2 linked regions of the Geminicoccus roseus DSM 18922 genome follow. The protein of the gene in region 1 interacts with the protein of each later gene in a pairwise test. Links are inferred from orthologs where the notes say so. Each region holds a gene or a part of one and is shown on either strand. Other genes may lie near its edges.

Region 1 (3,889 bases):
GCAATGACCAGATCTATACAGTCGGGATCGATGGATCGGACTTGGTGGAGTGCCGCCAGGATCGGCATGCTCGCCGCTGCGATGGTTGTCGGTGCCGCCACGTCCAGTGCCGCCACCGAGCTGAAAGGCACCTTCCGCGGCAATGCGTTCGGCACTGAAGCCAATGCCAAGGCCGGCGACGTCGCGGTGTCGCTTGGGCGCTCCGCCTATCTGCCCTGCGGCTGCAAGGGCACCGGCGGCAAGACCGTCACCAACCGGGTCGACAGCGTCCAGGCCCGCGACGTTGCCCGGGCCGACGTGCTGCTGAGCACGCTCCGCACCACCCGGGATGCGGCCAATGCCTTCGTCACCACCAGTTCCACCGTTTCCGGGGTCAATCTGTTCAGCGGCCTGATCACGGCGACAGCGATCAAGGCGGTCGCCAGCACCAGGGCGACCTCGACGTCGATGAGCAGCTCGATCGCCGGCTCGACCTTCACCAACCTGAAGGTCGCCGGCGTCAGCGTCAGCGCCGACGTGGCACCCAACAAGACGCTGGCCCTGCCCGGGATCGGCAAGGTCACCTTCAAGAAGACCGCCACCACCTCGACCTCGACCGTCAACCAGATCACCGTCGACATGCTGGTGATCGACGTCACCATGAACAACAGCTTCAAGCTGGCGATCGGGGCGCAGATCAAGATCGGCCATGCCTTCAGCGGTTACTGGCGGGCTCCTTCCAACGTCGAAGTGGGCGGCCAGGCCTGGGCTACCGAGTCGAACACCAAGGTCGGCAAGGATCTGGTCAACCGGATCGGCCGCGCTGCCTTCGTGAGCTTCAGCTGCGAGGGAACCAGCGGCAAGACGCGCACCAACAACGTGGCTGGCACCTCGATCGGCAAGATCCTGACCTATGGGTCCGGCTACACCACCGGCACCGGCGGCCCGAACGCCAGCGGCGCCACCGCCAAGACCACCGCGACCCTGGAAAGCGTCAAGCTGCTCAACGGCCTGATCACCGCCAGCATCGTCAAGGCGGTGGCCGAGGAAACCATGGTGAACGGCAAGCTGACCCGCTCGACCAAGGGCTCCGGCCTGATCGGCCTGAAGGTGATGGGGCTGAGCATCCCGGCCAACCTGCCGCCCAACACCAGGCTGGCGCTGCCCGGCATCGGCTACGTGATCGTCAACGAGCAGCTGTTCCCCACCGGCTCTCGCAGCCGGACCCAGGTGAACGGGCTGCACGTGGTCATCACCAGCGTCCCGCTCCTGGGAAGCCTCGGCCTGCCGGTCGGCAGCGAGATCATCGTCGCCCATGCGGATGCCTTCGTGCAGAAGTGATCCTCGTCCATCATGGGGCAGACATGGGGGCGGATCCGTCACGCGGGTCCGCCCCGATCATGTCCGGGCCGCGATGGCCGGAAGGTGCTGGGGAAGGGGAAGGGATGCGCGGCGGCTTTGGCGAGGATGATCGGGGGGCGCGGCCGGAGCGGATGGCGCTGGACCCGGAACGGCTGGAGCGCATCCTGGTCGCCGCAGCCGGCGAGGGGCGCTCGGTCACCTACCGGCAGGTGCTCGACATGTTCGGCCACCGGGTCGGCTCCGGCACGGTCGGCCATCTCTGCCGGGTGCTTGGAGTGGTCGACCGCGCCAGGGCAGCGCGCGGCCTGCCGGAACTGGCCTGCCTGGTGGTGCGCTCGACCGACGGCATGCCGGGGGCCGGCTATTTCGCGGCGGAGGATCCTGCGGGGGCCGAGGCCCGGGCGCTGCTGGTGACCCGGCGCCAGCAGGCGGCGTTCGCCTGGGCGGCCGGGCTCAGCCCTTCTTGCGCAGGACGATCACGAACACGTCCTGCTCGCGATCGCTCCGCTCCAGGAGATGGCCGCTGATCTCGACATACTCGTCGAAATCGGCCGGGGCAGCGGGGTCGGTCGCCAGCACGCAGACCGTGGCGCCCGGCTCCATGATCATCAGGGCCTGGCGGGTCTTCACCAGGGGCATCGGGCAGGCGAGGCCGCGGGCATCCACGAGGACGTCGTAGCGTTGTTCCGACAAGGACGAGTTCCTCCGTTGATGTCGGCGCTGGCAGGTAGCCCGGATCGTGCCGGTCCGGAAGCATCCGGGCCGCATCTGGCTGTCACGTATCTGCGTCGGGTTGGTCTTGGATTTTTCGCAAAAGGTTGTTGACGGTTTCACTGGTTGGTCCTAGAACCCGGCTCACGAAGCGCGGCGGGGTGCTGGGCGGCGGGGATGGCCTGCTGCCTGGTGGTTTAGCCGGGTTTTGGTGAAGATTTCGGCCTGGTCTGTTGGGATTGGGTGGCGGCCTGGAAGGGCTGCCCGATGGTCGTCTGGTTGAGGCTGGGCGGTGGTCGGCGGGTTGTTGTTTGACATCGTTGGTTGGTGGAGCGCTTTTTAGAAAAAGCGTTTTGGAGGGATGTGCGGGCGGCGTCCTCTGGTCTGGCTGACTTTGGTTGGCTGGCTGGGTGGGGATGATCGTCTGGTACATCTTGGTGTTCATTGGAAACTTCTTCGGAGGTTCTGATGGGTACCTTGCGTATGCCTAGATGGTCAGCGATCAAGCTGAGAGTTTGATCCTGGCTCAGAACGAACGCTGGCGGCGCGCCTAACACATGCAAGTCGGACGCACTCGCAAGAGTGAGTGGCGGACGGGTGAGTAACACGTGGGAACCTGCCCTGGGGTCTGGGATAGCTGCGGGAAACTGCAGGTAACACCGGATACGCACGGGAGTGGAAAGTTCACGCCCTGGGATGGGCCCGCGTCGGATTAGGTAGTTGGTGGGGTAACGGCCTACCAAGCCTGCGATCCGTAACCGGTCTGAGAGGATGATCGGTCACACTGGGACTGAGACACGGCCCAGACTCCTACGGGAGGCAGCAGTGGGGAATCTTGGACAATGGGGGCAACCCTGATCCAGCGACGCCGCGTGGGTGATGAAGGCCTTCGGGTCGTAAAGCCCTTTTGCCGGGGAAGATGATGACGGTACCCGGAGAAGAAGCACCGGCTAACTCTGTGCCAGCAGCCGCGGTAAGACAGAGGGTGCTAGCGTTGTTCGGAATTACTGGGCGTAAAGGGCGCGTAGGCGGCTCGTTTAGTCGGGTGTGAAATCCCGGGGCTCAACCCCGGAACTGCATTCGATACTGGCGGGCTTGAGACCGAGAGAGGTGGGTGGAATACCCAGTGTAGAGGTGAAATTCGTAGATATTGGGTGGAACACCGGTGGCGAAGGCGGCTCACTGGCTCGGATCTGACGCTGAGGCGCGAAAGCGTGGGGAGCAAACAGGATTAGATACCCTGGTAGTCCACGCCCTAAACGATGTGTGCTAGATGTCGGGGGACTTGTCTCTCGGTGTCGGAGTTAACGTTTTAAGCACACCGCCTGGGGAGTACGGCCGCAAGGTTAAAACTCAAAGGAATTGACGGGGGCCCGCACAAGCGGTGGAGCATGTGGTTTAATTCGACGCAACGCGCAGAACCTTACCAACTCTTGACATGGCCGTTAAAGCTGCTGAGAGGCAGTGTCCCGCAAGGGGGCGGTTACAGGTGCTGCATGGCTGTCGTCAGCTCGTGTCGTGAGATGTTGGGTTAAGTCCCGCAACGAGCGCAACCCTTGTCCGTAGTTGCCATCAGGTTGGGCTGGGCACTCTACGGGGACTGCCGGTGACAAGCCGGAGGAAGGTGGGGATGACGTCAAGTCCTCATGGCCCTTACGAGTTGGGCTACACACGTGCTACAATGGTGGTGACAGAGGGCAGCCAGGTCGCGAGGCCGAGCAAATCCCTAAAAGCCATCTCAGTTCGGATTGCACTCTGCAACTCGAGTGCATGAAGGTGGAATCGCTAGTAATCGCGGATCAGCACGCCGCGGTGAATACGTTCCCGGGCCTTGTAC
Region 2 (3,397 bases), 2.0 Mb from region 1 along the record:
GCCGGCGTCCGGCCGGATCGCGGTCACCACGCTGGTATGGTCGCCATGCGGGACGAAGCAGATGTCCTGGCTCTCCGGCTTGTCCGCCACCGGCAGGCGCAGCCGTGCCGCATGGGCGCGGGTCTCGGCCTTGGTCATCCCGCCCAGCGGGAAGCGCAGCCGGTCGAGCTGCTCGTCGGTGGTGGCGAACAGGAAATAGCTCTGGTCCTTGGCCGCGTCCTGGCCGCGATGCAGCTCGGCCTGGCCGCCGGCCGGCACCCGCCGCACGTAATGGCCGGTCGCCAGCGCCACGGCCCCCAGCTCCATCGCATTGTCGAGCAGGTCGCCGAACTTGATCCGCTCGTTGCAGCGCACGCAGGGGATCGGGGTGCGCCCTTCCGCGTAGCTGTTGGCGAACTCGTCGATCACCGCCCGGCGGAAGCGCTCCTCGTAGTCCAGCACGAAATGCGGGATGCCCAGATGGTCGGCCACCGCCCGGGCGTCGCGGATGTCGCGGCCGGCACAGCAGCTCCCGGCTCGCCCGGTGGCCTGGCCGTGGTCGTAGAGTTGCAGGGTGATGCCGACCACATCGTAGCCGGCCTCGGCCAGAAGCCCGGCGCAGACCGAGCTGTCCACGCCCCCGGACATGGCGACCACCACCCGGGCGCCGGGGGGCAGGTCGAGATCGGCGAGATGGTCAGCGGTCACGGGCAGGGCAACTCGATGGGCGAAGCGGCGGGAGTCAACCGTCCAGCAGGCTGGACTTGGGCACATGCACGACGATGCCGCTCAGGGACTCGTCCAGGGCGATCTGGCAGCCCAGCCGCGAGGTCGGCTGCCAGTCCGGGGCCAGGTCCAGCATGTCCTCTTCCTCGGGCGAGGGAACCGGCAGCCGGTCGAACCAGGCGTCGTCGATGCGGACATGGCAGGTGGCACAGGCCATGCTGCCGCCGCAAGCGCCTTCCAGCTCCACCCTGGCGTCGCGCGACGCCTCCAAAAGGGTGCTGCCCGCGGCGACATGAGCCCGGCGTTCGCTGCCGTCGGGCAGGCGGAACAGGATCTCGACCATGGCCGGCCTTCAGCTCAGACGTGGAAGCTCTCGCCGCAGCCGCAGCGGCCCTTCTCGTTCGGGTTGTTGAACACGAACGAGGCGCCGAGCTTGTCCTCGACGAAGTCGACCTCGGTGCCGTTCACGTATTCCAGCGCCTTGGCATCGATCACGAAGGTCACCCCGCCCACCTCGATGGTCTGGTCGGCCGCGGCCACTTCCTTGGCGAAGTCCAGCGAGTAGCTCCAGCCCGAGCAGCCGCGCGGCTTCACCGCGAGCTTGATCCCGGCCACGTCCGCCTGGGTCGCCAGCAGTTCCTTGGCCCGCTCCGCCGCACGCGGGGTGATGCTGAGTGCCTGTGCCATCCGTCTCGCCACTTGCCATTCGTCCGGGAGCAGGTCCCGGCCAACCGTTCATGTCGCAACTGCGGAAGGGTTCGGCAAGGGTGAACCCGTCCGATTGGACATGTTCGAAGCTGTACCGTGCTGTGCCGCGAACGCCTGGAGGAAGCGGTCGACCTCGGTGATCCCGCTGGACCAGCCCAGGCTGACCCGGATCCCGCAGCCGGCATCCGCCCCCAGCCCCATCGCCGCCAGCACGTGCGAGGCGGCGACCTTGCCCGACGAGCAGGCCGCCCCGGCGCTGATGGCCACGCCTGCGAGGTCCATGCGGATCACCTGCATCTCGGCCGGCCGCCCGGGCGTGACCAGGCAGGCGATGTGCGGTGCCCGCGCCGCGCGGGCCGCGGCGACCCAGGTGGCGTCGCCCAGCCGGCGCACCCCTTCCTCCAGCCGCGCCCGCAGCCCTTCCAGGCGGCCAGGCTCGGCCGGGTCCAGGCGGCGGATCGCTTCCGCGAACCCGGCAATGCCGGCCAGGTGGTGGGTTCCCGCCCGCCGCCGGCCCTCCTGGCCGCCGCCGCGCAGCCTGGCCGGCACCGCCAGCCCCGGGCGGGTCAGCAGGGCGCCGGTGCCGGGCGGGCCGCCGAGCTTGTGGGCGGAGACCGTCATCAGGTCGCAGCCCAGGCGATCGACCCGCACCCCCTCCAGCTTGCCGAACCCCTGCACCGCGTCGACATGCAAGAGCGCCCCCGCCTTGCGGCAGCAGGAAGCGATGGCGGCGATGTCCTGCACCACCCCGGTCTCGTTGTTGACCAGCATCACCGAGACCAGGGCCGGCCGCGCTGCCGCCAGGAGCCGTTCCAGCACCGCCAGGTCGACCAGGCCGTTCCGGTCCACCGGCAGGCGGAGCGCCTCCGGCGCCGCCTCCAGCACCGAGGCATGCTCGATCGCCGACACCAGCACGGCCCCCCCAGCGGCGACGCTTAAGGCCAGGTCGTTGGCCTCGGTGCCCCCGGAGGTGAAGATGATCTCGTCCGGCCCAGCACCCGTGGCCTCGGCCAGCACCGCGCGCGCATCCTCCAGCACCCGGCGGGCGGCGCGGCCCTCCGCGTGCACCGAGGACGGGTTGCCGACCATCGCCAGCACCTCGGCGACCCGCGCCACCACCTCCGGCCGGACCGGGCTGGTGGCGGCATGATCCAGATAGATGCGCGGCTCAGCCGGCATCGGCCGTGAGCATTCTCTTGAACACGGCACTCTCCTCGCGCTAAACGACCTGCGATCGTGCGCCGGGATGCCCGCCGCGCGGCGCTCGTGTTCACGTCTGGTGCGGCACGATGCGTACCGCGGCATGATCCGGCACCGATCCGAGCGTGTGGACCACGCCCGACAAAGTATAGGGACGTCCCAAGACGGCAGCAATGTTCCGCCCCCGCGGCTCGGTGACGAGCAGGGCGCGCAGTTGGCCTGCCGATTCGGTGGTAGCGGAGTAATCGATGCCCGAGGTGATCTTCAACGGTTCGGATGGCCGGCTGGAGGGCCGTTACGTTCACGGTGAAGGACCGACCTCCCCGCTCGCGGTCATCCTGCACCCTCACCCGCTGCACGGCGGGACGATGAACAACCGCATCGTCTATTCGCTGTTCCAGATGTATGTGCGGCGCGGCTTCTCGGTGCTGCGCTTCAACTTCCGGGGGGTCGGCCGCTCGCAGGGACAGTTCGACCATGGCCAGGGCGAGCTGCGCGATGCCGCGGCGGCGCTGGACTGGATGCAGCTGCACAACCCGAACGCCTCGGGCGTCTGGGTGGCCGGGTTCGGCTTTGGCGCCTGGATCGCCATGCAGCTCCTGATGCGCCGGCCCGAGGTGGTGGGGTTCATCTCCGCCGGCCTGCCGGCCAACATCTACGATTTCGGCTTCCTGGCCCCCTGCCCCTCGTCCGGGCTGATCGTCCATGGCGAGCGCGACACGGTCACCCCCACCGAATCGGTGCACAAGCTGGTCAACAAGCTCAGCCAGCAGCGCGGCATCAC

What was found.
Region 2: the proteins of GEMRO_RS0108945 (region 1) and GEMRO_RS30435 interact in binary tests that used the Escherichia coli proteins (3 or more experiments, as listed by UniProt). The link is inferred for Geminicoccus roseus DSM 18922 from one-to-one orthologs.

What each region holds. Positions count from the first base shown.
Region 1 is NZ_KE386572.1:1,649,896-1,653,784, forward strand. Bases 415-3,271 are described here. They hold GEMRO_RS0108945 (sulfurtransferase TusA family protein), read right to left. Parts: upstream 2,035-3,271; coding sequence 1,795-2,034; downstream 415-1,794. Other genes in these bases: GEMRO_RS0108935 (choice-of-anchor P family protein), read left to right, coding at 415-1,320; GEMRO_RS33395 (hypothetical protein), read left to right, coding at 1,425-1,868. Outside these bases: more of GEMRO_RS0108935, read left to right, coding at 67-414. UniProt on the Escherichia coli protein: Sulfur carrier protein involved in sulfur trafficking in the cell. Part of a sulfur-relay system required for 2-thiolation during synthesis of 2-thiouridine of the modified wobble base 5-methylaminomethyl-2-thiouridine (mnm(5)s(2)U) in tRNA.
Region 2 is NZ_KE386572.1:3,677,008-3,680,404, reverse strand. What follows is about bases 517-3,397. They hold GEMRO_RS30435 (cysteine desulfurase family protein), read right to left. Parts: upstream 2,593-3,397; coding sequence 1,441-2,592; downstream 517-1,440. Other genes in these bases: GEMRO_RS0118310 (alpha/beta hydrolase), read left to right, coding at 2,862-3,397; GEMRO_RS34365 (hypothetical protein), read right to left, coding at 2,684-2,881; GEMRO_RS0118320 (HesB/IscA family protein), read right to left, coding at 1,063-1,392; GEMRO_RS0118325 (2Fe-2S iron-sulfur cluster-binding protein), read right to left, coding at 722-1,048; mnmA (tRNA 2-thiouridine(34) synthase MnmA), read right to left, coding at 517-687. Also shown: more of mnmA, read right to left, coding at 1-516. UniProt on the Escherichia coli protein: Master enzyme that delivers sulfur to a number of partners involved in Fe-S cluster assembly, tRNA modification or cofactor biosynthesis. Catalyzes the removal of elemental sulfur from cysteine to produce alanine.